3 regions of the Bradyrhizobium sp. 956_D2_N1_4 genome follow, and region 3 is predicted to be linked to each of the others. Evidence: riboswitches for the same ligand, from Rfam matches in the RefSeq annotation. Region 3 holds a riboswitch; each other region holds the start of a gene.
What was found. Region 3 has a riboswitch for cobalamin ahead of AB7535_RS07400 (energy-coupling factor ABC transporter permease). Riboswitches for the same ligand answer to the same signal wherever they lie in the genome.

Region 1 (9,401 bases), 310 kb from region 3:
GCCGGCATCGTCGACGATCTGCGCTGCGACGCGCGAGGGCAGGATCAGGCTGTCGCCGAGCTCGTAGGTGAAATTCTCGACATCGTTGGCGATTGCCGCCATCTCCAGGATCTGGATCGCGCGCTTGGCACGCACGGTCGGAATCCGCGGCGCGGCCCTCAGCGGGGTCTGCCCCAGATTGTGCAGGACCAGCGCGCGCTGGGTCGCATCGGCGCGGAAGAACATCTCGTGGATCTCGGCCGCTTCCTTCGGCTGCATCGCCATGTTGGCGGCCATGCGCAACTCGGCGTCGGTCGGCGTGCGAGCAGGCGAAGCCGCCTGCTGCGAGCTGCGAATTTCGCGCGCGAGCGGAACCCTGCGGCCTTCCTGGGTCGCGACCAGCCCGAGTTTCTGCAGGACCGGGACGGGCGTCTGCGGATAGATCGCAAGCTTCGCCTTGACGGCCGCGCGCGTCGCATCGTCGACCTGGTCGATCAGCCGCGTCGCAAGCTCGATGAACTGGCGCTGCTCGTCGTCGCTGTGGGTGGGCGCCTGGACATAGAGGTCCGTCAGCACGCGCAGCAGCGTCGGGCGAACATCAACGCCTTCGCGACGGGAGAGGCTCATCAGCCCGTCGAATCCGGGAAACAGCGACTTGGTCATGGAGAGATACGCGACCTGGAAGAGATACTCGTCCGCGAGCCTAACGCAGGTTCCTTTAAAGGCTCGTTAAGGAAAACGAGGCGTGAAGTCGACCCCATCATTTCAGGTGTTGTCGTCCCGCAACGGGACGCGGGAGGCCGCCCGTGAAGTTACGGTCCGGCAGGCGCGTTTACACCCCGTTAACCATGAACTGATCTTAATGAACGCACGTTGCACCAGCGCGCTCGGTCGCGCGGCAATTGATAGAGAGCTGATATGGGGACCATTATCGAATTTCCGGCCGGTCGCCGGGCAGGCTCGTCGGGGGATGCCACGCCGCGTACGGAAACGGGAACGATTCTGATCCTCCCCGTGATCCGCATCGAGCGCCAGACGGAAGAAACCAGCGGCGATCGCGGGCCGGAGCAGGGCACAGCACCGGGGCGCCGTCGTCGTCGCCGCTAGCGTCCGGCTTTTGCAATGCCGGATGCCATCCGCCAGATTCGGCCTGTCGTAACGGCCGTCCTGCTCGCACTCGTCGGTGCGACGCTCGGCGCGTGCAGCGGCGGCGATTTCGGCCGCACCCGCGCTGACATGCGCAGCGACGACATGCATCGCTGGCTCGGGGCCGAGGCCACCGGCAGCGTTGGCCTGAAGTCGTCACAATTCCAGCTCACCGACGCGGAGCGCCAGCTTCGCGATCTTGCCTATCCCATGATCGAGCCGCCGCTGTCGCGGCCCGCCTGGAAGAGCGTATTCGGCGACTACAAGGCGCTGCCGTCGCCCTGGCAGCAGAAGGTCGTGTTCGACCGCACTATGTATGGGCGCACGCTGATCGACGAGCCGCATCGCTCGCATTCCTCGCGCTATGCGCAGCTGATCGAGGACGTGCGCAACGACATCACCCGTTTCGAGCCGTTCTTCGGCTCCGCGATCCGCGTCATCGATCTCGACAGGAAGCGCGATGCGACCATGGCGCGCGTCTCCGAGCTCTCGCCAAGGGAGAGGGAGGATGCGGTCGCGCGCATGCGGGAGAACTCGCTGATCATCCAGTGGGTGCAGCTGTGCCTCGAGCAGCGCGTCTCGTCCTATCGCTGGGCGCTGGAGCGTCTGGTGATCCAGGCGCCCGACGGCATGGCCGCCGATGCCGACCGCCTGATCGGCGAACTCGCAGCCCAGACCGCCAATCCGCCGGTTGCGGCCCAGCCGCCCTATGGCCGCGCAGTCATCTCGAAGGGCTAGGACTTCCTGCGTTTGTTGCGCCGTGGGCCGGTCGGATCCGGCTTGCGCCGCTGCTTCTGAAGTTTCCCGACAAAATCCTTCAGCGCATCCGCCAGCGGCTCTGAGGCGCGGTAGGCAAGCCCGACCTCGCGTTTGACCCTGACCTCGATCTCGCGCACCGCGACATCGGGATTGCCGCGCGCCACGCCTTCCGGGACGATCGCAATGCCGACGCCGGCCGCGACCAGCGCCATCGCCCAATCCTCCGATTGCGCGATCGCCGCGGTCTGCCTTCGTTGTGAACTCCGGCCGAAGAATTCGCTTTGCTCGCAATGGCAGCGGTCGATCAGGGGGACGCCGGCGAGATCGGCAGCCCGCAGCTTCTCCTTCAGCGTCAGCGGATGCGAGGGCGGAAGTGCGGCGACATAGCGCTCGCTCCACAGCGCGACGAAATGCTCGTCGGCGCGGAGCATGCTCTTTGAGATGATCCGCGCATCGGCGCCTTCGTCGCTGCCGACGAGGCGGAGCGCGATGTCGGTGCGCGCCGTCAGCGGCTTCAGCAGCGCGATCGTTCGGGGTATGTCGAGCGTGCGCATCAGTCCCAGCGTGACGGTGGTCTTCGTATTCGGCTTCCTGAAGAGGCTGCGTGCGGCGTCCGCCTCGTCGATGATGCGGCGGGCCAGCGCATGAAACTGCTCGGCCGAGGCGGTCGGCGCGACGCCCTTCTTGTGCCGGATGAACAGCGTGGTGCCGAGTTCGGCCTCCAGATGGGTGATCGCGGTCGAGATCGACGGCTGCGACACGAAGCAAGCGCGTGCCGCCGCGGTCAGTTTGCGCTCGCGATACACGGCGGCGAAGTAGCGAAGCTCGCGGATGTCCATAGGTTATGCCTAGAGATAGTATCAATATTCAATATTTTACTTATGGATTGCCCGGTGGCAAGCAGCGCCCTGCTCACAACAGGCAGGGAAGCGCCATGAAGATCCACCACCTCAACACCGGCACGATGTGCCCCATGGGCCGCCGCCTTGTGAACGGCACCGGCGGCCTGTTCCAGCGCGCCCGCCTGGTCTGCCATTGCCTGCTGGTCGAGACGAGGGACGGACTCGCTCTGGTCGACACCGGCATCGGTCTCGGCGATATCGCAACGCCCAATCGGCTGGGTGGCCGATGGCTGCGCCAGACCGCGCCGAGGCTGGACCCGGCGGAGACGGCGGTCGAGCAGGTGAAGGCGCTCGGCTACTCACCCGGCGATGTGCGCCACGTGCTCCTGACGCATCTCGACCGCGACCACGCCGGCGGCGTGCCGGACTTTCCCCATGCCGCGATCCACGTCCACCGCGCCGAATACGACATGGCGGTGCTACGCAAGCCCGCGCCGCCCGAAGGGCGCTATGTCACGGGGCAGTGGAGCCATGGGCCGGGCTGGACCTTCTATGGCGAGGCCGGCCAGGACTGGTTCGGCTTCAAGGGCGTGCGCGCGCTCGGCGACAAGGAAGCCGACATCCTGATGATCCCGCTCGCCGGCCACACGCTCGGCCATTGCGGCATCGCGGTGCGATCAGGTGACAAATGGCTGTTGCATGCCGGCGACAGCTATTTCCACCACGCCCAGCTCGACCCATCGCCGCGCGTGCCGTTGATGCTGGGTTATTTCCAGCGCCGCGGCGACATGGATCGCAAGATGCGGATCGCCAACCAGGCGCGGCTGCGCGCGCTGAAGCTCAACCACGGCGACCGCGTGAGCATCGTCAATAGCCACGATCCCGTCGCCTATGAAAGCTGCCGCTGCGCTGCGCATTAGGGTGTCGAAGCCAGGCCGCCGGTTATACGCCCGAACGCACTGCTTGAGTCCGGAGCAGGCGGTGCTTCACCGTTCGGGCGATTGCCGCCGGCGCGTCGTCGGGAATCGCGAAGCATGAGCTCGCGTTGATTTCGCACAGGACGTAGGTGTCGGTGCCGGCGGCGTCGCGGGGCCCGTACAGGAAGTCGGCGTCCCAGATCACCGGCAGCGACGGCTCGTCGATGCCGAGCGTGCCCATCAGCTGCGGCGTCCATTCGTCCTCCATCGCTCTTCGGAGCGCCTGGAATTGCGAAGCAGCGGGTCCGTGCATGATCCGTGGGCCCGGCTGAGCCTCGGGTGCGTCGGGGCCTTCCGGCGGCGGCGGGATCAGGGCCTTGATCAATTGATGCCCGAAGCCCGCGACCTTGGCGCCGCTCATGTAGCAGCGGATCATGCCGTCGGGTAGGCGGGGTTGGAACGCCTGGTCGATGATGCAGCCGCCCCATCCGAAATACGGTTCGCAGCGGGCGAGCAAGGCATCGAGCGGAATGTCCTCGGGTAGACTGCCGCGTTGGGCATGCAGCACGCGAACCATGGCGTCCACGTTGGGCAGGGCCTCCACCTTCCACACCCCCTGGCCACCATTGCCGCGATTTTGCTTGAGCACGCGCGGACCATTCGCCTGAAGGCGCGAAGGAAATTCGGCGCGGAAGCTTGCGGCGGTGTCATAGCGGTGCGTGTCGGCTCCCCAGCCGAGGTGACGCGTTCGGTAGAGCACGTCCTTGACGCCCATCTTCAGGATCACGTCGGGATGGGCGCTTACCCACGGCCCTTGCGCCGCAACGTCGCGAAGCAGCGGGTCGAGGGCCTCGCGCGTCTTGCCTTGATGGATCGGATCGACCCAGACGAGCACGCCATCGACGGCGAGCAGTTGATCGCGCGCGGCGTCGGCGAAAATCTCGTCGTAGATCACCGGCCGGGCTTCGATGCCGACCGCGGCGAGTGCTTCGAAAACGCGAACGAAGCGGCTGTTTTGCGCCGTCGCGTCCCGGCGCGCGGCTGCATCGCCGCGGGAGAGGATGGCAACGGTATGGCGGAGAGGAGGGTGGCGTTCGGTATCCATGCGCAAGCTCCACGAATGGCGTGCTGCGCAGAGCTTGGACCGAGGTCTCACGGGGAGTCTGCTTCGTCCCCACGCCGATGAATGTACGTGAAATCGTCCGGTCGTTGCAAGATGGTGCTTGTGCGGTTCCATCTAGACGGCGAACGCTTCGCGCGCGCCGCTACGGTGGCGGAGGATAGCGGTCGAATGTCGGCAGTTCGTGCGCGCGCTCCATCCATCGAAGGCGCTCTGCGACCTGGATGTGCATCGTCGCCGGTACGGCATCGGGATCGTCGTAGGTCGCGCTCTGGACGTCGATGACCCCGGGCAACATGTCGGCATTGACATAAAACAGGCCGGTTCCGCAGTCGCCGCAAAAGTGCCGCCGGGCATTTTCCGAGGAGTGATACACCTTGGGCTCGCCCTTGGTCACCTTGACGGCATCGTCCGCGTACATCGTCCAGCCGACGACGGGAGCGCCCGCGTGAAGCCTGCAATCGCGGCAGTGACACAGCGCGTGCACGATCGCTTCGCCCTCGACCTGATAGCGGATCGCGCCGCAGTGACAACCGCCGGTGATGGTGCTCATGCGTTCCTCCCGATGGAAGACAGGTCTCGTTGATCGATAGCTCTCGAGACCTGCGGCTTCAACGGCGCAATCGATTTGCGATTGCGTCCTACTGTCGCGTGACAACTCCTGCCACGGCGCGGGCGAGGTGATCCGCGACTACCACTTGAACGAAGCCGCGATCTCGTAGCTGCGCGGCGCGCCCAGGATGATCTGGTCGGTGTAACCCGGATCGCCCCAGGCCGCGTAGAGCTTGTTGGTCAGGTTCCTCACGCGAAAGCTGATCCGGGTCTGGTCGACGCCCGGGAAATAGGCTTTTGGAATATCGACGAACGCGTATGCGTCGAAGATCGTGTAGGCGTCCATCGTGACCAGATTGTCCTGGAAGTTGAAGCGGTCGCCGACGTGACGGACGAGGCCGCCGATCTCGACCGGCAGCTTCGTGTCGAAGCGATAGGAGGCGCCGGCGTTGGCGATGAAGTTGGGAACGTTGGGCGGCGTCTTGCCCGAATAGGACTGGAAGTCGCCATTGCCGTCGACATAGGTGAAGTCGATGAAGCGCGACTGCACGAAGGCGACGTTGCCCCATAGTTTCAGGCCCGCGACCGGATTGACCGCGGCGGCGATCTCGACGCCCTTGGAGGCCATCTTGCCGGCGACGTTGAAGAGGATGCCGCTTTCGGGGACGTAGACGTTCTTGCGCTCGATGTCGAAGGCCGAGAACGTGGCCTCCGCGCGCCTGTCGGCCGACAGCAGCTTCACGCCGGTCTCGTAGGTCCGCGACGTCGTGAGCAGCAGCGGCGTCGTGGGCCTGAGGATGAAGATGTTCGCCACCGTCGGGTCGGCTGCCGTCGCGTACTGGCTGTAAAGCATCACGCCGGGCGCGATGTCCCAGGTGTAGCCGATGCGTCCGGTGACCGGATTGAACGTCTTCGAGAAAGGATAGTTGGCTTTCAGGAGGCCATTCTCGTCGAAGCGGGTCCGCGACAGCTCGATATTCTCAAAACGGATGCCGCCGATCAGCGCAAAGGTCGAGGTCAGCTTGAGCCGGTCCTCGAACGACAGCGAGGCGGTGTCGAGATGGGTGTAGATCTTCTCGTCGCTGCGCGGGCCGTAGAGGCCGCGGTCCGGATTGAGGAGGTCGACGTAGTCATTGAAGAACAGCGTGTCCTGCGAGACGTTGAACTGGTTGCTGCTCGCCGCCACGGTGGCGACGAAGCGATTGTCCATTCCGCCGAGATTGGAATTGACGGTGAGGTCGGTGATGTTGCCGTAGAGCCGCTGCGCGTGATCGAGCGCCAGGCGCTCGCGGTAGATGCTCTGCGCGCCTGCGAAATTGCCTACGGTCTGGTCAAACGACGAGATCTCGTTGTTGAACCAGTGCCGGTGGGCGTCATAGCCATAGACCAGGCTCTTCAGCGAGATGTTGTTGGTGATGTCCCATTGAAAGCCGCTGCGCAGCCAGAGCTCGTTGGCGCCGCTGTGATTGTCGAGCACGTTGTAGTTCGTGGTCAGCGTGCGCGCGTCGATGGTGACCGGGACCGGCGTGCCGCCGCCGAGGTAATAGTTGCTCCAGAGGCCGGAGACGACGCCATACGTCGGCACGATGCCCGGCGCGTTCGCCGGCACCAGCGGCGTCCCCCAGTAGAAGCGGTCGTTGTCCTGCCTGTATTCGGTCGCGCCCCAGATCCTCAGGTTCTCGTTGACGCGATAGTTCAGCTGGCCCGAGACGTTGCTGAGCTTCGAATAGGTGTCGTCGATAAAGCCCTTGTTGTTGAAATGGCTGATGTCGAAGCGGTAGTCGAGGCCGTTGATCAGCGTGCTGCCGCCCGATCCGTAACCGGCGCGATAGCCGTTGAAGGAATCGTAGGAAGTGAAGGCGTCGTTGACGATTGGTCCGGTGTGCGGCGCCTTGTTCACGTAGTTGATGGCGCCGCCGGTCGCACCGAGGCCCGCCACCAGCGAGTCCGGTCCCTTGATGATCTCGACCTGCTGGAGACCAGCCACGTCCATGGGACGGCCGGTCATGGTCGACGGCCCGATCGGGATTCCGTTGTAGAGCGTGGAGATCTGGTCGCCGGAAAAGCCACGCATCGAGAAGATGGCGGGCGCGCCGGGCGCATCGCCGCCGGTGACGCCGACTGCAGCCTTGGCGACGTCGGTCGTGGTCCGGATGCCCAGGTTCTGCATCGTCTGTTGACCGATGACCTCGACGGTCGCCGGCATCTCGCGCGCCGTGATGCCGAGCCGGGAGCCGACGTCGGTGACGGCTGCCGTATTGAGCGGCGTCTGTACCGGCCCGCTCGGAGCTTGCGCGGCCGGAACGGCGACAGCAGGGGCGCCACGATTGCGTCCCGCGGCGCGCCGGGCCGCGCGCTGCTTCTGAGTGCCGGGGCTGACGGCAGGAGCCTGTCGCGGCGCAGGCGGCGACACGATCACCGGGCCGACCTCCCGGGAGCGGTTGTCCTGCGCCGCGCTTTGCGCGAGCGCCGCGGACGACAAGGACACCGACGAGAGCAGAGTAATCAGGAAAGCACGCGATAACGCTGGCCTTGCGCCAGCACGGAAATGAAGATTTTGCACGACAACGCTCTGCGGCGACGCAAACAAACCGTCACCGCGGTTGCCTTAGTCATCCACCTTCGCCCCAGGCGGCGGATGCACCGGCTACTTGTCCGACATCAGGGCACCCCGCCCAATGCGTTCGCGCGTGACCATGGCTGGTAGCAGGTTTCCTGGCTCGCGGGTCATCGCCTTCGACCACCTTCCCAGAGGCCCAAGCGGGGCTCCAGTGGTTCGTTTGGTCGTCGGCTATCCGCCTACAGTTGCGGGGGCAGCCGCGGAATTGCCCACTGAGGTGGACGCACCGCATTCCCTTGAAGAGTCCTTGCGGACACTACCGATCACGAAACTGGCATCAGGGGATGAGCGCGTCAACATCCGCGCGGGCTGCTGGACGGGCCGGTCGGTCGATGGTGGCCTTGTGTTGCTGTTTTGCACGATAGTCCGAAGGACCGCGTCGAAACGTCCAACCCGGCCTCCGGACGAGCCTGGGTAACGAACGCTTGACCACGATCAATAACTGCCTTTGGTGTCCGAGTATGCTACTGAGGCCGAGTTCCGGCCCGACAAGGTAAGTCGATATTGATGCAGTTCGTCCGTACCATCCTGGCAGTCGCCATCGCCATATCCTTGGCGATGCTGCCGGTTGGCGCGTCCGCGGCGAACCTCGCAATGTCGTCGGATGGCATGCAGACGGCCATGCACATGAGCGGCGACGCCGACATGTCGATGGACGATTGTTGTCCCGACATGAAGGGAACGGGCTCCCATAGCGGCGGCTACAAGTGCGGGATGGGCTTCTGCTGCGTCGGTGGGATCATCGCGCTCGGTGATGTCAGGCCCGTGGCGTTCGAACGTCTCGCCGTCATGGCCAGCACGATGGCTATTCCCCCGGATCAGGTCGTTTCCTTCCGCGGCGGCAGTCCTCCTTTCCGACCTCCTCGAATCTGATCTCGCAAAGCCCGAGACGCGAGCGGCGTGCCTGCTCGCGACGACGACTGACGTGCGCGCTTCACGCGCCACGGCGAAAGATCAATTCATGAGGACAGGACAATGCTTTCCAAAATCAGCACCGCGGCTCTCGCCGCCACCCTTTCGCTTGCCGCTTCCGCCGCGATGGCGGGCGCGGGCGACTACGCCTTCGAGCCCGTCACTCCGCAGATGAAGAAGGGCGAAGACGTCACGCTCGCCGTTCGCCTGACGAACAAGCAGACCGGCAAGCCGATACCGGACGCAGTCATCTTCAAAAGCCGCCTCGACATGGCCCCGGACGGGATGGCCGAGATGGAATCGGCGGTCGCGCCGCTGCCGTCCAGGGAGCCGGGTGTGTACGCCTTCAAGACGGACCTGCCGATGGCTGGACGCTACCAGATGACGCTGTCCGTGAAGGTGCAGGGCGAACCGGAGACCGTCACCGGCAAGGTGATCGTCACGGCGGTCAAGTGAGCGTTCGGGCGCTGCCCGGCGGCGCCCGACATTCCCCTTTTTCCTTCACACGGACGCGCGCTCCCGGGCGCGCGGATACACCATATGAAAACGCTGCG
Region 2 (9,401 bases), 1.9 Mb from region 3:
GAGGGCGTGGTCACGCTCAAGCACGGCGTGCTGCGCATCGCCTGCCTCTATCTGCCCAATGGCAATCCGGTCGGGACCGAGAAATATCCTTACAAGCTCAAATGGATGTCGCGGCTTCTTGAGTATTCGAGGGAGCGCCTCAAGGCCGAGGAGCCGCTGATCCTCGCAGGCGACTTCAACGTCATCCCGCATGCCCGCGACGTCCATAATCCCGCCGCCTGGACCGAGGACGCCCTGTTCAAGGCCGAGACGCGGGAGAGCTTTCAGTCCCTGCTGGGCCTCGGCCTCACCGACGCGCTGCGCGCGGTCACCGACGAGCCCGGGCTCTACACCTTCTGGGACTACCAGGCCGGCGCCTGGCAGAAGAACCATGGCTTGAGGATCGACCATCTGCTGCTGTCGCCGCAGGCCAGCGACCGGCTCGCCAATGTCGGCATCGACAGCTATGTGCGGGCTTGGGAGAAGCCGTCGGACCACGTGCCGGTATGGGCGGATCTGGATCTGGAGGCGGCTTGAGCAGATGCCTGGAGGTGCTGGATGGCGCCGGCGGACTGCGCTTCGCGCAGCCAGCGGACTGCGCTTTGCGCAGCCGCGGGCTAACCTACCCGGCGGGGGTACCTACTACCGGCGGCCCTGAACGCCCTGCACCCACTGTTCCAGCATTTGCAGGCACATGGCGCGGTCGTCGTCCGAGGCCTTGGCGAAAGCGCGGTTGTAGCTTTCCTTGATCCAGGTTTCCTCGATACCGGCGCTGTCACGCGCCAGCGTCAGCCACATAAGGCCACGCGCGGCCTGCCGCGGCAGGCGGTCGCCATTGAACAGCATCTGGCCGAGCAGCGCCTGCGCCTCGTGCTGGCCCTTCTGGGCGGCAAGGCCGAGCCAGCGCGCGCCATAGCGGAAATCCTCGCGCGAGGCGTCCGGGGTCTTCAGATACAGCCGGGCGAGATCGTACTGCGCATCCGCATTGCCGAAATAGGAGGCCGCATAGGAGAACATCTCCCGCGCCCGGTCCGGATCCGACTTGATCTTCGAGTTCGGGATACCGCTCAGATAGTAGCGGCCGAGCGCGACGAAGGCGTTGGCCACGACCTGCGCCTGCGGCGCCGACGGGCTGTCCTCGGCATGCGCATTGGCGATGCGGCTGAAATATTCGAAGGCGCGCACATCGTCCTGGGCGACGCCGTCGCCATCGGCATACATGCGGCCGAGCTTGAACTGAGCGCCGGGATGACCGCCTTCGGCGGCATATTGCAGGGCGCTGAGCGAGGTTTCCTGGGGCGTGGTCGCCGGTGCCGCCACCTTGCTGCGCACGGCACCCGCGGCGCCCGGCAAGGTGGTCACGACCGGGAGGGCCGCATCCTTGCTGGCCGAGCCGTCAAAGGCGAGCGCCGGCGCGGCCAGCGCACCGACCCCCAACACAAACGCAACTATGGCACGCCTAGATGTCCGCATAGCACTGTTTCTCGTGCGCGCCGCCCGGATGGGTCACTGCCCCACCGACCGCTGGTCCAACCTGCTGAGCATACTTCCAGAGCGCACCCGACGTGTGGTTAGTCGCGCGAGCGCTCCATTTGGTCTTGCGCTGGGCGAGCTCTTGGTCGCTCAATTTTACGTTAAGGGTACCTGCGACCGCGTCGATCTCGATGATGTCGCCATCCTCGAGCAGCCCGATCGGGCCGCCGATGGCGGCTTCCGGCCCAACATGGCCGATGCAGAAGCCGCGGGTGGCGCCGGAGAAGCGGCCGTCGGTGATGAGCGCGATCTTGCCGCCCATGCCTTGGCCCGTCAGCGCCGCGGTGGTCTGGAGCATTTCCCGCATGCCGGGACCGCCCTTGGGGCCCTCGTAGCGGATCACGATGACCTCGCCTTCCCTGTAGGTGCGGTTCTGGACAGCCTCAAAGGCGTCCTCCTCCCGGTCGAAGCATCGCGCCGGACCGGTGAACCTCAGGTTAGACATTCCCGCGACTTTCACGATCGCACCTTCTGGCGCCAGATTGCCCTTCAGACCAACCACACCACCGGTGACGGTGATCGGCTTGTCTGCCGGGTGCACCACATCCTGGTGCGGATTCCATTTAACGCTTTTGAGGTTTTCGGCGATCGTTCGACCGGTGACCGTAATGCAGTCGCCGTGGAGAAATCCGTTGTCGAGCAGCGTCTTCATCAGAAGCGGTATGCCACCTACTTCAAACATGTCTTTGGCGACATAACGGCCACCCGGCTTCAAATCCGCGACATATGGTGTCTTTTTGAAGATTTCGGCGACGTCGAACAGGTCGAACTTAATGCCGCACTCATGCGCGATCGCCGGCAGGTGCAGTGCAGCATTGGTCGAGCCGCCGGACGCCGCGACCACGGCGGCGGCGTTCTCCAGCGCCTTCCGCGTGACGATGTCGCGCGGCCGGAGGTTGGAGGCGATCAGGTCCATGACCTTTTCGCCCGCGGTCGTGCAGAAAGCGTCGCGGATCTCATACGGCGCCGGGGCGCCGGCCGAGTACGGCAGTGCCAGGCCGATCGCCTCGGAGACGGTCGCCATGGTGTTGGCAGTGAACTGCGCGCCGCAGGCACCCGCCGAGGGGCACGCCACGCGCTCGATCTCGTCGAGGTCCTCGTCCGACATGGCGCCGACCGAGTGCTTGCCGACGGCCTCGAACATGTCCTGGACGGTGACCTGCTGGCCGCGGAAATTGCCGGGCAGGATCGAACCGCCGTAGATGAAGATCGAGGGCACGTTGAGACGGACCATCGCCATCATCATGCCCGGCAGCGACTTGTCACAGCCGGCAAGGCCCACGAGCGCATCATAGGCGTGGCCGCGCACGGTCAGTTCGACGGAATCGGCGATGCACTCGCGCGACGGCAGCGACGAGCGCATGCCGTCATGGCCCATGGCGATGCCGTCGGTGACGGTGATGGTGCAGAATTCGCGGGGGGTGCCGCCGGCGGATGCAACGCCCTTTTTCACCGCCTGGGCCTGGCGCATCAGGGAGATGTTGCAGGGGGCGGCCTCGTTCCAGCAGGAGGCGACGCCGACGAAGGGCTGGTGGATCTGCTCGGTGGTCAGACCCATGGCGTAGAAATAGGACCGGTGCGGCGCGCGCGTCGGGCCTTCCGTCACGTGACGGCTCGGCAGCCTCTGCTTGATGTCGGTCTTTGCGTCCATCGCAAACCAGTTTCCCCGGCCAACCCTTTCAGACCCGAAAAATCAGAGCCAAGATTTGAATCGACCTTGGGATTTCCCGTCCTTCGAAGACCGCCGATGCCCTTCAAACTTTAGAGCGATTTTATTCATGTTCGGGTGTGGCTAAAAAGCGGCGCTGATGCGAACGGACGGAGATAAGGGTTTAATCCAAGATGAGTGTTGCAGGGACAGCACAATCGTTACCGGGAAGACACGGGTTGGCTTACTGCGATACCCTCGTGATTATGACAATTCACAACCTGAGATTTCAAAGCCGCTCCGGCGCTCCCCAGCGCGGGTCTCGGGAACGGAGCGTGCCTCACCTGAGTCGCGGCGGCCCGCAGTACCAACCCCGTCATCCTGAGGCGGGAGTGATGAGCGCGAAGCGCCCAGCTCAAACCGTCAGGTCGAGCCGCATGAACTGGTTGTGCGGGCTTGCCTCATAGTCGGCGAACGGCGCGCAGGAGACGAAACCGGCGCTGCGATAGAGCGAGATGGCGGGCGCGTGCAGGGCCGCCGTGCCGGTCTCCAGGCTGAGGTGCACGTAACGCCGCCTGCGGGCTTCAGCGATGATATGGCTCAGCAGTGCGCGCCCTACCCCGGTGCCCCGCGCAGCCGGCGCGGCACGCATCGACTTCACCTCGCCATGCGTATGATCCAGCTCCTTCAGCGCACCGAACCCGAGCAGGACATCGTCCTGCCAAGCCGTCCAGAAGGTCACGGTGGCAGCCGAAAGGCCGGTGGCATCGAGAGCGAAGGCGCGCTCGGCCATGACGCTGCGCAGCTCCTCGAGATGATGTGCCAACAAGTCGGCGACATAGGGCGCCGTCGGATCGTCTCGTCTGATCTCCACCTCATCCCCCTGCTGTCGCACGCGTGCCACCGTTTAAGCACAGGTGGCACGCCCGCGGCATAGTCATGATCGGTGCTATTCCCAAGTCAGCGCACCACCATTCTGGTATTCGATGACGCGGGTCTCGAAGAAGTTCTTCTCCTTCTTCAGGTCCATCGCCTCCGACATCCACGGGAACGGGTTCTCGACCTCGGCGAACACCGGAGCGAGCCCGATCTGCGCACAGCGGCGGTTGGCGATGAAGTGCATGTACTGCTCGCACAGCGCCGCATTCAGGCCGAGGAAGCCGCGCGGCATCGTGTCCCGTCCGTAAGCGGCCTCCAGCTCGGCCGCATCACGGATCATGCCGCGAACCTCGTCCTGGAATGCCGCCGTCCACAGATGCGGGTTCTCGATCTTGATCTGGTTGATCACGTCGATGCCGAAGTTGAGATGGATGCTCTCGTCGCGCAGGATGTACTGGTACTGCTCGGCGATGCCGACCATCTTGTTGCGGCGGCCAAGCGACAGGATCTGCGCGAAGCCGGTATAGAACCACATCCCCTCGAACACGACATAGAAGGCGACGAGATCGCGCAGGAAGGCGCGGTCGCTATCCGGCGTCCCCGTCTGGAACGACGGATCGTCCAGGTGCTGCGTGTGCTTGAGCGCCCAGGCCGCCTTGTCCGTGATCGACGGCACCTCGCGGTACATGTTGAACAGCTCGCCCTCGTCGAGGCCGAGGCTTTCGACGATATACTGGAAGGTGTGGGTGTGCACCGCCTCCTCGAAGGCCTGCCGAAGGAGGTACTGCCGGCACTCCGGATTGGTGAGGTGACGGTAGATCGCCAGCACGATGTTGTTGGCGACGAGCGATTCAGAGGCTGCGAAGAAGCCGAGATTGCGCTTGATCGCGCGCCGCTCGTCCTCCGTCAGCCCGTCCCGCGACTTCCATAGCGCGATGTCGGCCTGCATCGAAACTTCGGTCGGCATCCAGTGATTGTTGCAGCCTGAGAGATACTTCTCCCAGGCCCATTTGTACTTCAGCGGAAGCAGCTGGTTGACGTCGGCGCGGCAGTTGATCATCCGCTTCTCGTCGACGGAGACGCGGCCGCCGGCGCGGTCGATCGCACCTAGGCCGGTCGGGTCGGCCGGCTCGAGCTTGAGCTGGCTCTGCGGACGCAGTGCAGTGGCTAGACTTGAGGCGGCCGGAGCGGCTGCTGTGGTTTCGGTATCGGACCAGTCGAGCATCGTCATCTCCTCACTGGCACGCTTCGCATTCGGGATCGTCGATCCGGCAGGCCTTGATGCCGTCGAGGTCCGGTGCCGCTGCGGTCGGGATCACGATCGGCGCGTGCGACACCGCCACAGACGCGGACACCGCATTGAGCTTTCCGTCGGTGCCCTTCAACGTCGATTTCTCGACATGCGTGGCGCTGCGCGAGCGCAAATAGTACGTCGTCTTCAAGCCGCGCCGCCAGGCCAGCCGGTAGAGCGCGTCGAGCTTCTTGCCGGAGGGATTGGCGATGTAGAGGTTGAGCGACTGCGACTGGTCGATCCATTTCTGCCGGCGCGCGGCCGCCTCGATCAGCCAGGCGCTGTCGATCTCGAAGGCGGTGGCGTAGAGCGCCTTCAGATCGTCAGGAACGCGGTCGATCTGGCCGACGCTGCCGTCGAAATATTTGAGGTCGGAGACCATCACCTCGTCCCAAAGCCCCCTCGCCTTGAGGTCGCGCACCAGGAACTCGTTCACGACCGTGAAGTCGCCGGACATGTTCGATTTCACGAACAGGTTCTGATAGTTCGGCTCGATCGACTGCGAGACGCCGCAGATGTTGGAGATCGTCGCCGTCGGCGCGATCGCCATGACGTTCGAGTTGCGCATGCCGCTGGACGTGACCTTCTCGCGGAGGCGATCCCAGTCGAGTGTTGCGGAGCGATCGACGTCGAGACCACCGCGCGCGTCGGCGAGAAGCTGGATGGAGTCGAGCGGCAAGACGCCCTTCGACCACAGCGAGCCCTCGAAGCTCGGATAGCGTCCGCGCTCCGCGGCGAGATCGGACGACGCTTCGATCGCGTGGAACGAGATTGCCTCCATGCTGGTGTCGGCAAACGCCACTGCCGCGTCGGACGCGGTCGGAATGCGCTGGACCTGAAGCGCTTCCTGAAAGCCCATGAGGCCGAGCCCGACGGGACGATGACGCATGTTGGAGCGACGCGCCTCCGGGATGGTGTAGAAATTGATGTCGATGACGTTGTCGAGCATCCGGACGGCGGTGGTCACCGTCCGCTTCAGCTTGGCCTGGTCGACACCATCAGGCCCGACATGGTTGAGCATGTTGATGGAGCCGAGATTGCAGACCGCGACCTCGTCGGCGGAGGTGTTCAGCGTGATCTCGGTGCAGAGGTTCGACGAGTGGATCACGCCAACGTGCCGCTGCGGCGAACGCAGGTTGCAGGGGTCCTTGAAGGTGATCCAGGGATGACCGGTCTCGAACAGCATGGTCAGCATGCGACGCCAGAGGTCGCTCGCGCGCACGGTCTTGAAGACGCGCATGCCGCCGGCTTTCGCCTTGGCCTCATAGGCCTCGTAAGCCGTCTTGAACGCCCCGCCGTATAGATCGTGCAAATCGGGCGTCTCGTCGGGCGAAAACAGCGTCCATTCGCCATCGGCATCGACGCGCTGCATGAACAGGTCCGGCACCCAATTGGCGGTGTTCATGTCGTGGGTACGACGGCGGTCGTCGCCGGTGTTCTTGCGCAGGTCGAGGAATTCCTCGATGTCGACGTGCCAGGTCTCCAGATAGGCGCAGACCGCGCCCTTGCGCTTGCCGCCCTGGTTGACGGCAATCGCGGTGTCGTTGGCAACCTTCAGGAACGGGATGATGCCCTGGCTCTCGCCGTTGGTGCCCTTGATGTGGGCGCCGAGCCCACGGACCGGCGTCCAGTCGTTGCCGAGGCCGCCGGAATATTTTGCCAGCAGTGCGTTGTCCTTGATCGACTTGAAGATGCCGTCGAGGTCGTCCGAGACTGTCGTGAGAAAACAGGACGACAATTGCGGACGCAGCGTACCCGAATTGAACAGCGTCGGCGTCGAGGCCATGAAGTCGAACGATGACAGCAGATCGTAGAACTCGATCGCCCTGGCCTCTCGGTCGATCTCGCGCACCGCAAGACCCATCGCGACGCGCATGAAGAAAGCTTGCGGCAGTTCGATCCGCTTGCCGCGGACGTGCAGGAAGTAGCGGTCGTACAGCGTCTGGAGGCCGAGGAACTGGAAGTTCAGGTCGCGCTCGGGCTTGAGTGCAGCCGCGATCCGGCCGAGGTCGAAGCGGGCCAGTTCAGGATCGAGCAGTTCGGCAGCGATGCCGGTCTTCACGTAGGCCGGGTAATATTCGGCATAGCGCACAGCCATATCGGCCTGCGAGGCGAAGGTCGGCCCGGCATGGACATAGGACAGCACCTCGCCGCGGAGCTTGTCCAGCAGCAGGCGCGCACTGACATAAGCATAATTCGGCTCCTGCTCGACCAGCGTGCGTGCGGCCATGATCGAGGCCAGCGTCAGTTCGTCCTGGCTGATGCCGTCGTAGAGATTGCGGGTGGTCTCGGTGAGCACGGGTGCCGCGGAGACGCCGTCGAGACCGGCGCAGGCTTCGCCGATAATCAGCGCAAGCCGCTTGGTGTCGAGACCAACGCGCGAACCGTCGGCGAGCGTGACATGAAGTGCCGGCGCGACAGCGGGCGTCGCTTCCGCGGCCGCCTCCTCGGCGCGCTGGCGCGACCGCTCCTCGCGGTACAGCACATAGGCGCGTGCGACCTTGTGGTGCTCGCTCCGCATCAAGGCGAGCTCGACCTGGTCCTGCACATCCTCGATATGGAAGGTGCGTCCCTCGCCTGCCCGCCGCATCAACGCAGCGACGACTTCGGCCGTCAGCTGCTCCACGCTCTCATGGACGCGGCGCGAGGCGACCGCACTGGTGCCTTCGACCGCAAGAAACGCCTTGGTCATGGCGACCGCGATCTTCGCGGAATCGAACGGCGAGACCTTGCCGTTGCGACGGATGATCTGCATGGCCGGCTCGCTCGAAGCAGGCGCAAGCGATTGTGGACGCAAATGAACGATGGGTGCGGAAGCGGTGTCCGCGTCGTGCAGGTTGAGTGACATCAAAGGGCCCCGTGATGCGCGCGTTGTGTTTGAACGGGGCTGTAAGGAAGGACGCTGCAGAAACGCCGGCGGCAGAGTTGCCGGGCGGTGCGTGCAAGCGACCGCCGGACACCCCGCCCGTGGACGTTCAGATCGTCGCGGCAGGTCTCCTGGCTCGCAGGTCGTCGCCCACTTCCCGTCTTCCCGGCGCGAAAGGCACCAGTGACGATTGTTCGGAAGCAGCTCGCTGCTGACAGTTGCGGGGGCAGCGCCGGAATTCCGCGCTCTCGCGCGGTTCACCGGCTTCCCTCTTAGCCACTAAATCTTGCGATCCAGCGGAACCGTGACGCCCACATGTGGTGACATATGCAGCCGGGTGTCAACGATTCGTTGCGGGCCGGAAGCGGTGTTCCCTGTGGAATGCGGGAGTTCCCGCCTGGCTCGCGCAACCCTTGGGATGACGCACATCCAGCATTACGCGTTCCGCATCGCGCGCCCGAACGGATCGACCAGGCGGACGATCTCGCAGGCGGCGACGAGGCCGGCGAGCCAGACGGCGCTGGTCAGCCCGATGCGCGTCACGATGGCCGCAGTGAACGCGCCCTCTCCGCCAAGGAACGGCGTCGCGGCAAGCAGCGCGAGCTCATAGGCGGCGTAGGCGGCGACGAGCGCGATGGCCAGCATCAGCGGCGTGCGGCCCTGCGGCAGCAGGCGGAGAACGGTCGATGCCGCTGCCGTCGACAGCAACGCGGCAGCACCGATGACAAAGCCCCAGGCGATGGTGCTGCCATCGATGGGATAGTGCAGCACGCCAAAGCCGATGGTCTGGTTCACGAGCCAGGCGCCGGTGACGACGAGCAGCGCCGGACGCATCGGCAGCATCGCGGCGGCGACGACGGCGAACGCCGCAAACGGCGTCGCGCAGGCAAGCGCGAAGCTCGCGAGCGCGCATGACACCGTCAGCAGTGCAAAGCAGAACATCGGCGCGATGCGCGACGCGACCGGATGAAGGCGGAAACGGTCGGCGTGGGGCGGCAGGATGGTGACAGTCATGGAACGATCTCCTTGTGGGATTTGTAGCACAATTTTGCTGGAACGCGGCATCACGTCTGACTCAGTGAAGAGCCTCCATGGGATCTTCAGTCTCGGCTGGATCGCGCCGGTCGTAGGCGGCAAGCCAGGCGGCGAGTGTCACGGTGTGCGGCTCCTTGGCCGCCAATTGGCGCAAGGCCACGCGAACGGTG
Region 3 (9,401 bases):
GACGGCTCGACCCGCGACGAGCCGGTTCTGCGCGGCCTCAACGGTGCCGACATCGTCAGCGATCCCTCCATCCTGGTCGGAGGCCACTGATGCCGCACACCTACGAGACCGACGGCGCGGCGATCTACCGGCAATCCTTCGCGACCATCCGGGCCGAGGCGGATCTTGCGCGCTTCTCGCCGGACGAGGAGCAGGTGGTGGTGCGGATGATCCACGCCGCCGGCATGGTTGGCCTCGAGGCGCATATCCGCTTCACATCAGGCATGGCGACTGCTGCGCGCGCGGCCTTGCAGAGAGGCGCCCCGATCCTGTGCGACGCGCGCATGGTCTCGGAAGGAATTACGCGCGCGAGACTGCCGGCGGCCAACGCCGTGATCTGCACGCTCGGCGACGAGGCCGTTCCCGCGCTCGCGCAGTCCATGCGCAATACGCGCTCGGCTGCGGCGCTGGAGTTGTGGCGACCGCATCTCGACGGCGCAATCGTTGCGATCGGTAACGCGCCGACCGCGCTGTTTCATCTCCTCAACATGCTCGAGGACCCGGGCTGCCCGCGGCCCGCAGCGATCATCGGCTGCCCGGTCGGCTTCGTCGGCGCGGCCGAATCCAAGGCCGCGCTGATGGCCGATCCGCCGGTGCCGGCGCTGACAGTCGAGGGCCGCCTCGGCGGCTCCGCGATCACGGTCGCCGCCGTGAATGCACTGGCGAGCCGGAGCGAATAGCCATGGGACGCATCATCTGCTGCGGTCTCGGCCCCGGCGATCCTGATATGATGAGCGTGCGCGCTGACCGGACGGTGCGGGCTGCGAAGCATGTCGCCTATTTTCGCAAGAAGGGCCGGCCCGGCCAGGCGCGCCGCATCGTCGAAGGCATGTTGGCCTCCGACGTCACCGAATACGCAATGGAATATCCTGTTACGACGGAGCTCGCCTTCGATAGCCCGGAATATGTGCAGCTGCTGGCCGGCTTCTACGACGAATGGGCGGAACGGCTGGCGCGGCTTTCGCGTGCGGTGGACGTCGTCGTGCTCTGCGAGGGCGATCCTTACTTTTACGGCTCCTTCATGCATCTGCACACGCGCCTGCAAGGCCGTGTCGAGATCGAGGTGATCGCCGGCATTCCCGGCATGGTCGGCTGCTGGAACGGCGTCGGACAGCCGATCGCGCTTGGCGACGACGTGACGACGGTGCTGATGGGGACGCTCGCCGAAGACGAACTCGAGCGGCGCATGCGCGATTCCGATGCGCTGGTCATCATGAAGACCGGCCGCAATCTCGCAAAGGTGCGTCGCGCGCTGGCGTCCGCCGGCCGGCTGGACGATGCCTGGCTGGTCGAGCGCGGCACCATGCCGGGCGAGCGCGTGGTGCGGCTCGCCGATATCGATGCCGCCGACTGTCCCTATTTTGCGATTGTGCTCGTGCACGGCAAGGGCCGGCATCTGGACGCCGCCGAATGACGGGCACGCTGATCATCGCGGGCCTCGGGCCGGGCAGCGATGCGCTGGTGACGCCCGAGGTCTCCGCCGCCCTTGCCGCCGCAACCGACATTCTGGGCTATGCGCCCTATGTTGCGCGCGTGCCGCCGCGGGCAGGGCTCACCTTGCACCCCTCCGACAATCGCGAAGAGCTGCAGCGCGCGAGCGAGGCCCTGCGGCTTGCGGCCGAAGGCGGGCAGGTCGTCGTCGTCTCCTCCGGCGATCCCGGTGTCTTCGCGATGGCGTCGGCCGTGTTCGAGGCGCTCGAACAGGCGCCGCAATGGCGCGAGCTTCCCATTCGCGTTTTGCCCGGTATCACAGCGATGCTGGCGGCGGCCGCGCGCGCCGGCGCGCCGCTCGGCCATGATTTCTGCGCGATCAATCTCTCCGACAATCTCAAGCCGTGGGCGGTGATCGAGAAGCGCCTGCGGCTGGCCGCGGAAGCCGATTTTGCCATTGCGATGTACAATCCGCGCTCGGCAAGCCGGCCGGAGGGTTTTGGCCGCGCGCTTGCGGTGTTGAAGGACACCGGCTGCGGCGAGCGCCTCGTGATCTTCGCGCGCGCGATCAGCGCCGCTGATGAAAGGATCGAGACCGTCACGCTGAACGAAGCGACGCCTGAGATGGCCGACATGCGCACGCTTGTGATCGTCGGCAACTCGCAGACGCGCCGCGTCGGCCGCTGGGTCTATGCCCCGAGGCAGGCGCGATGACCGAGCCACTGCATGATCTCGGCCACGCTCTCAACCCGCAACCGTTCGGGCAGTTTTGGCCGCGCGATCATGATCACGGGCAGGCCGAGCGTGCGGGCCGCGTCGATCTTGGCGCGTGCGCCGTCGCCGCCGGAATTGCGGGCGACAATCCATGCGATGCCGCGCGTGCGCATCATTTCGAGCTCGCCGTCGAACGTGAATGGCCCGCGCGACACGATCACGTCCGCAGCGAAGGGCAGCGGTGCTTCGGGCGGATCGACGAACCGCAGCGTGTAGGTGTGCTGTGGCTTGCTCGCGAAGGGCGCGATGTGCTGCCGGCCGATGGCGAGGAACATTTTTGCCGGCGTCTCGGGCAGCGCAGCGAGCGCGGCGGTGACGTCGGCGACTTCGATCCAGGTGTCGCCGGGCGCCTTCGTCCAAGGCGCGCGCTCGAGCGCGATCAGCGGCGTTCCCGTTTGCGCGCACGCCTGGACCGCGTGGCGGCTCATCTCGGCAGCGAAGGGATGCGTGGCGTCGATCGCATGCGTGATGCGCTCACGGCGAATATAGTCGGCAAGCCCGCTCACGCCGCCGAAGCCGCCGATGCGGGTCGGCAGCGGCTGATCGGCGGGCGCGCGGGTTCGGCCGCCATAGGAATACACGGCGTCGATGCGCGCGCGTGCGACTTCCGCGGCGAGCAAGCTCGCATCGGCGGTTCCGCCCAGAATGAGGGCGCGCGTCATGGCTGATCCCTGGCTGACCATCATCGGTATCGGCGAAGATGGCCTTGCCGGGCTGTCCGAGGCAAGCCGAAAGGCGCTTGCCAAGGCAGAAACTGTTTTTGGTGGCGAGCGTCATCTCGCGTTTGCTGACGTGGAGGGGCGCGGTCGTCCGTGGCCGGTGCCGTTCGACGCAGACATCGTGCTGAGCTGCCGCGGCCGGCCGACGGTGGTACTCGCCTCCGGCGATCCGTTCTGGCACGGCGCGGGTGCAAGTGTCGCCGAGAAGCTCGATGCCAACGAGTGGATCGCGCATTCGGCGCCATCGACCTTCTCGCTCGCCGCCGCGCGGCTCGGCTGGCGCCTCGAAGCCATCGCCTGTCTCGGGCTTCATGCCGCGCCGTTCGAGCGTCTCGTACCGCATCTCGTGCAAGGTGCGCGCATCATTTGCCTCGTGCGTGACGGCAAGGCCGCCGGTGATCTCGCGAAATGGCTGAGCGAGCGCGGTTGTGGCGCCTCGGCGTTCTGGACTCTCGCCGCGCTCGGCGGGCCGCGCGAAAGCATCGCTGAGCATCGTGCCGACAGCTTTGCGGGCGATCTCGCCGAAAACCTGGTCGCAGTGGCCGTCGAGGCGAGGGGCGGGCAAGGCATTCCCCGCAGCTCCGGCCTGACCGACGATCTCTTCATGCATGATGGCCAGATCACCAAGCGGCCGGTGCGTGCGCTGGCGCTCTCGGCGCTGGCGCCGCGACCCGGCGAGCGGCTGTGGGATATCGGCGCGGGTTCTGGCTCGATCTCTGTGGAATGGGCGCTGTGCGGCGGGACGGCGACCGCCATCGAGGCGCGCGAGGATCGTGCCGCGAATATCCGCAGCAATGCAACAGCGTTCGGATTGGCGCATCGGATCACTGTCATCACGGGGAGCGCGCCGAAAGCTTTTGCTGCGTTGGAAGCGCCGGATGCCGTCTTCATCGGTGGCGGTCTCGATATCGCGATGTTCGATGCCATCTGGCCGCGGCTTGCGCCGGGTGCGCGGCTCGTCGCGCATGCGGTGACGCTGGAGACGGAGGCGCTGCTCGGCGAACTGCACCAGCGCCACGGCGGCGAATTGATGCGGGTCGAGATTGCCCATGCCGCGCCGCTCGGCCGCTACCGGTCCTGGGAAGCGTCGCGGCCCGTGGTGCAATGGAGTGCGGTTCGATGAAAGTCGCCGGACTCGGATTCAAAAAGGATGTCACGCTGGCTTCGCTGCGCGAGGCGCTGCTGGCGGCGGGTGGTCCCGAGGGCCTTGCGGCGGTCGCGACTGTCAGCGACAAGGCCGACGCGGAGCCGCTCAAACAGCTCGCGCGTGAATGCGGCGTGCCGATCAAGCCGGTTCCGGCGGACATGCTGGCCGGCATCGAGACGCCGACGCAATCGGAGCTCGTCGCGGAGAAGTTCGGCACGGGCTCGGTCGCCGAAGCCGCGGCGCTCGTTGCCGCTGGTCCTCGCGCGCGATTGATTGCGACGCGGGCGGTCTCGCGGGATCGCACCGCGACCGCCGCGATCGCGGAAGGAGACGGCGCATGACGGTGCACTTCATCGGTGCAGGGCCGGGCGCTCCGGATTTGCTGACGTTGCGCGGACGCGACCTGATCGCGGCCTGTCCGGTCTGCCTCTATGCGGGCTCGCTGGTGCCCGAGGGCGTGCTGGCGCATTGCCCGCCCGGTGCACGGATCGTCAACACCGCGCCGCTGTCGCTTGACGAGATCATCGCGGAGATCGCCGCCGCGCATGCCGCCGGCAAGGATGTTGCCCGCCTGCATTCCGGCGATCTCTCGATCTGGTCGGCGATGGGCGAGCAGCTTCGTCGCCTGCGCGCGCTCGGTATTCCCTACACGGTCACGCCAGGTGTTCCGTCGTTTTCGGCTGCAGCAGCTGCACTAGAGATTGAGCTGACGCTGCCCGGTCTTGCCCAGTCAGTCGTGCTGACGCGCACGCCGGGCCGCGCCAGCGCGATGCCTGAGGGCGAAAAGCTCGCGGCGTTCGCCGCCACCGGTGCGGTGCTCGCGATCCATCTGTCGATCCATCTGCTCGACAAGGTCGTCGCCGAGCTCACGCCGCATTACGGCGCGGATTGCCCCGTCGCGATCGTCTGGCGCGCGAGCTGGCCGGACCAGCGCATCGTTCGCGCCACGCTGGCGACGCTCGATGCCGCCGTCGGCACCGAGATGGAGCGCACCGCGCTGATCCTGGTTGGCAAGACGCTTGGAGCGGCGGATTTTGACGAGAGCCGCCTCTATGCCGCCGATTACGATCGGCGCTATCGGCCGGTCGGCGCCGATCCGCGCTTTCCGGAGGCATCGTGATGCCGGCAGGGCTTGTCATCTCGGCGCCGGCCTCCGGCGTCGGCAAAACCACGCTGACGCTGGCGCTGGCGCGCGCCTGGCGCAATCGCGGATTGAACGTGCAGTGCTTCAAGAGCGGGCCCGACTATATCGATCCCGCCTTCCATGCCGCTGCGACGGGGCGCGCTTCCGTCAACGTCGATAGCTGGGCGATGGATCGCGGGACGATTGCTCATCTCGTGGGTCGCGGCACTGATGCCGATGTCGTGCTCGCGGAGGGTTCGATGGGCCTGTTCGACGGCGTCGCCGCGCGCGGCGTCTCCGGCACCGGCGCCACCGCCGACATTGCGGAGATGCTGGGCTGGCCGGTGCTGCTGGTGATCGATCCTTCCGGACAGGCGCAGACGGCGGCGGCGATCGCCGCAGGCCTTCGCGACTATCGTGCCGGCGTGCGCCTTGCCGGCGTGGTGCTCAATCGCGTCGCCAGCCCGCGACATGAAGATCTCGTGCGGCGTGCACTGAACGACGCCGGCATCGCCGTGTTCGGCGCGCTGCCGCGTCATGCAGAAATCAGCCTGCCGAAACGGCATCTCGGCCTGGTGCAGGCCGAAGAGCAGGCCGAGATCGGCAAGCTGATCGACGAAGCCGCGCGCTTCGTCGCCGAGCATGTCGATCTCGATGCGGTGCTGCGGGCGGCAGCAAGCTGTTCGCCGCAACCGGCGGCAAACGGCATGAACGTGACGCCGCCCGGGCAGCGCATTGCGTTGGCCCGCGATGCCGCGTTCTCCTTCATCTATCCGCACATGCTGGAGGCCTGGCGCGCGGCCGGCGCCGAGATCTCGACATTCTCGCCGCTTGCCGATGAAGCGCCTGACGCGAGCGCCGATGTCTGCTGGCTGCCCGGCGGCTATCCCGAACTGCATGCCGGCACGATCGCGGCCAATGCGCGCTTTCGCAGCGGCTTGCGCGCCTTCGCTGACACACGGCCGGTGCACGGCGAATGCGGAGGCTATATGGTGCTGGGAACCGCTCTGACCGACGCCGACGGCGTCCGTCATGAGATGACGGGCCTGCTCGGACTGGAGACGAGCTTTGCCAAGCGCCGCATGCATCTCGGCTATCGTCTCGCTGCGCTCGCCGCGCCGATGCCGGGCCATCAGGTCGGCGCGCGCCTGCGCGGTCACGAGTTCCACTATTCGACGATTGTCGCGCAGCCGGATACGCCGCTGGCGGTCGTGCACGATGCAACAGGCGCGATCATCGCCGAGACCGGCTCGCGGCGGGGACAAGCCACCGGCACGTTCTTCCATCTGATCGCGGAGGATCGGTGAGCGGTTTTGTCACTTTCATCTCGGCCGGCCCCGGCGACCCCGAGCTCCTCACGCTCAAAGGCGCCGCGCGGCTGCGCGATGCCGACGTCGTGCTCTATGACGACCTCGCCTCGGGCGCGATCCTCGATCTGGCCCGGCCCGGCGCCAATCTCGTCGCGGTCGGGAAGCGGGCAGGGCGGCCCTCGACCAAGCAGCACCACGTCAACCGCCTGCTGATCGATTACGCCGCGGCCGGCGTCCGTGTGGTGCGGCTGAAATCGGGCGATGCCGGTATCTTTGGCCGGCTCGAGGAGGAGCTGGAGGCTCTGCGCGAAGCCGGCATCGGCTACGAGATCATTCCCGGAATCACCTCGGCCTGTGTCGCCGCCGCGCAAGCCGGCATTCCCCTGACCCGGCGCCACACCTCGCGCCGGGTGCAGTTCGTGACCGGGGCCGATGTCACCGGCGAGCTGCCGCAGAATTTGAACTGGGCGGCGCTGGCGGATCCCGAAGCGACCACCGTCGTCTATATGGGCCGGCGCACCTTTCCGGCGCTTGTCGCAAAATTGATCGAGCACGGCCTCGCCCCTGATACCCCGGCGCTGTTCGCCGAATCCCTCGGTCGTCCCGACGAGCGGCTGGTCCGCACCACCATTGCCGAGCTGGCGGAACAGCTTGCGCGGGGCGGCGCGGCCTCGACGGCGGCGGTGATCCTGTTTGGCGCGCTGGCGGGCGATTATCCGTCAGGACCGTCCCGGCCGCCCTTCGCCCCTTGACGCCCGGCTGGCGAAAGGGGCACACAGGAGACGCATGGTGCTCGAGGCGGCGCAAACCGCCGGAGCATAATCGGGAATGGGGGTGGGCGGACAGTTGCGCCGCCCAAAACCCCAGCCGCCCCCGCGACTGTAAGCGGTGAGGGACTCCGATCAGCCACTGGGCCGCAAGGCCCGGGAAGGCCGGAGAACCCCAGTGAACCGCGAGCCAGGAGACCGGCCGTGCATGTCTTGTGGCCAAGGCCGTCGGGTGTGACGGCAGGAAGGAACTGAACCATGCATATCGAACCCGGAGTCGTATCGGGCGCCAAGCTCGTGTTGAGTTACGCAACCGGCATCGCAGTCGGCGGCGTTGCGCTGAAGCTCGCGGTCGAGACCGTGCGCGAGCAGGGCATCACGTCGTTCGCGGCGCGGACGCTCGCCACCACGGGCCTCGTTTTCGTCTTCTTCGAGATCCTGCCGCACTTCCCGGTGGGCGTCTCCGAGGTGCACTTCATCCTCGGCTCGACCCTGTTCCTGCTGTTTGGGGCAGCGCCCGCGGCCTTCGGCCTTGCGTTCGGACTGTTGTTCCAGGGCATCTTCTTCGAGCCGCCCGATCTGCCGCAATTCGGCATGAACGTCACCACGCTGCTGGTGCCGCTGTTCGGGATCCAGGCGATCGCCGCGCGGATCATTGCCCGCAACACCGCCTATGTCGATCTCAGGTATCGCCAGGCGCTGGCGCTGTCGACCACGTATCAGGCCGGCGTCATCGCCTGGGTTGCGTTCTGGGCGCTCTATGGCTCGGGCTTCGGTGCGACCAACCTCGTCAACATCGCGACCTTCGCGGCCTCCTACGCGCTCGTCATCGTGATCGAGCCGCTGGCCGACCTCGGTGTGCTGGCGCTGGCGAAGTCGCTGCGCGGCGTCACCGCGCCCGGCCTCGTTACCCCGCGTTTGCATAACGCGGCTTGAGAGACAAGCGAACGGGCGGCCGTGATGGCCGCCCTTCGCACTCACGATGCTGACACTCTCCCTGATAGGCATCGGTTGCGGCGATCCCGAGCAGCTCACGCGCGCCGCCGTTCAAGCCATCAACGCGGCCGATCTCATCCTGATCCCGCGCAAGGGGACGGCGAAGTCCGATCTCGCAGATCTCAGGCGGACGATCTGCGCGGATGTACTCACCAATCCAACGACGCGCATTGCCGAGTTCGATCTTCCTGTGCGCGATGCCGGTGAAGCGGACTATCACAAGGGCGTGGACGACTGGCACGATGCCGTGGCCGCGGCGTGGTCGCGGACGATCGCCAGCCATCTCGAAGGTAAAGGCAAGGTCGCGCTGCTGATCTGGGGCGATCCCTCGCTGTACGATTCCTCGCTGCGCATTGCGCGGCGGCTCGATCCCTTGCCTGATATCGAGGTCGTGCCGGGCATCACCTCGATCCAGGCGCTGTGCGCGGCGCATGCGCTGCCGCTCAACGACATCGGCGAGCCCTTCCTGGTCACGACGGGGCGCCGCTTGCGCGAAGGCGGCTGGCCGCAGGGCGTCGATACCGTGGTGGTGATGCTCGACGGCGGCACGGCTTTCCAGTCGCTCGATCCAGCCGGGCTGCACATCTGGTGGGGCGCCTATCTCGGTATGCACGATCAGATCGTCATGTCGGGCGTTCTGGCCGAGATCGGCCCGCGCATCGTCGCCGCGCGACAGGATGCGCGCGAGCGGCACGGATGGATCATGGACAGCTACATTCTCAAGCGCAGGCCGTAAGCGAGGCAGCATGCTCCCCGAATGGGTCACCCGGAAATGCCCCGAGGTCTCCGCTGTCCATCGCGAGGCGGCGCTCGCGCGTCAGGCGCAACTCACAAAACCGGCCGGCGCGCTCGGCCGGCTGGAGCAGCTTGCGGTCGAGCTTGCGGGCCTGCAGGCGACCGAGCAACCGCGCGCTGCGCGAGTGCCGATCATCGTCTTCGCCGGCGATCACGGCATCGTCGCGCAGGGCGTGTCGGCCTATCCGCAAGGAGTGACCATCGCGATGATGGCGAATTTTGCCTCGGGCGGTGCCGCGATCTCGGTGCTGGCGCGTGAGCTTGGCTCAGGCCTGGAGGTCGTCGACGCCGGCACGCTGG

Region 1: linked by a shared signal. The riboswitch ahead of AB7535_RS06135 (TonB-dependent receptor) and the one ahead of AB7535_RS07400 (energy-coupling factor ABC transporter permease) in region 3 are both predicted to bind cobalamin.
Region 2: linked by a shared signal. The riboswitch ahead of AB7535_RS16775 (ribonucleoside-diphosphate reductase subunit alpha) and the one ahead of AB7535_RS07400 (energy-coupling factor ABC transporter permease) in region 3 are both predicted to bind cobalamin.

Annotation. Positions count from the first base shown of each region.
Region 1 is NZ_CP197237.1:1,315,602-1,325,002, forward strand. Features, by position in the region: gene AB7535_RS06100 (DUF2336 domain-containing protein) at 1-642, opposite strand, end outside; gene AB7535_RS06105 (hypothetical protein) at 898-1,086, shown strand; gene AB7535_RS06110 (hypothetical protein) at 1,102-1,863, shown strand; gene AB7535_RS06115 (LysR family transcriptional regulator) at 1,860-2,723, opposite strand; gene AB7535_RS06120 (MBL fold metallo-hydrolase) at 2,819-3,646, shown strand; gene AB7535_RS06125 (Cj0069 family protein) at 3,669-4,748, opposite strand; gene AB7535_RS06130 (GFA family protein) at 4,909-5,316, opposite strand; gene AB7535_RS06135 (TonB-dependent receptor) at 5,455-7,803, opposite strand; cobalamin riboswitch at 8,004-8,211, opposite strand; gene AB7535_RS06140 (hypothetical protein) at 8,443-8,808, shown strand; gene AB7535_RS06145 (FixH family protein) at 8,911-9,303, shown strand; gene AB7535_RS06150 (efflux RND transporter periplasmic adaptor subunit) at 9,388-9,401, shown strand, end outside.
Region 2 is NZ_CP197237.1:3,567,898-3,577,298, forward strand. Features, by position in the region: gene xth (exodeoxyribonuclease III) at 1-516, shown strand, start outside; gene AB7535_RS16755 (tetratricopeptide repeat protein) at 622-1,452, opposite strand; gene ilvD (dihydroxy-acid dehydratase) at 1,439-3,163, opposite strand; gene AB7535_RS16765 (GNAT family N-acetyltransferase) at 3,576-4,034, opposite strand; gene AB7535_RS16770 (ribonucleotide-diphosphate reductase subunit beta) at 4,110-5,264, opposite strand; gene AB7535_RS16775 (ribonucleoside-diphosphate reductase subunit alpha) at 5,275-8,178, opposite strand; cobalamin riboswitch at 8,301-8,518, opposite strand; gene AB7535_RS16780 (hypothetical protein) at 8,632-9,210, opposite strand; gene AB7535_RS16785 (DUF6925 family protein) at 9,272-9,401, opposite strand, start outside.
Region 3 is NZ_CP197237.1:1,630,440-1,639,840, forward strand. Features, by position in the region: gene cobG (precorrin-3B synthase) at 1-90, shown strand, start outside; gene AB7535_RS07355 (precorrin-8X methylmutase) at 90-719, shown strand; gene AB7535_RS07360 (precorrin-2 C(20)-methyltransferase) at 722-1,453, shown strand; gene cobJ (precorrin-3B C(17)-methyltransferase) at 1,450-2,184, shown strand; gene AB7535_RS07370 (cobalt-precorrin-6A reductase) at 2,160-2,906, opposite strand; gene cbiT (precorrin-6Y C5,15-methyltransferase (decarboxylating) subunit CbiT) at 2,905-4,086, shown strand; gene AB7535_RS07380 (cobalamin biosynthesis protein) at 4,083-4,451, shown strand; gene cobM (precorrin-4 C(11)-methyltransferase) at 4,448-5,230, shown strand; gene AB7535_RS07390 (cobyrinate a,c-diamide synthase) at 5,230-6,540, shown strand; gene cobA (uroporphyrinogen-III C-methyltransferase) at 6,537-7,295, shown strand; cobalamin riboswitch at 7,314-7,531, shown strand; gene AB7535_RS07400 (energy-coupling factor ABC transporter permease) at 7,569-8,246, shown strand; gene cobF (precorrin-6A synthase (deacetylating)) at 8,293-9,042, shown strand; gene cobT (nicotinate-nucleotide--dimethylbenzimidazole phosphoribosyltransferase) at 9,053-9,401, shown strand, end outside.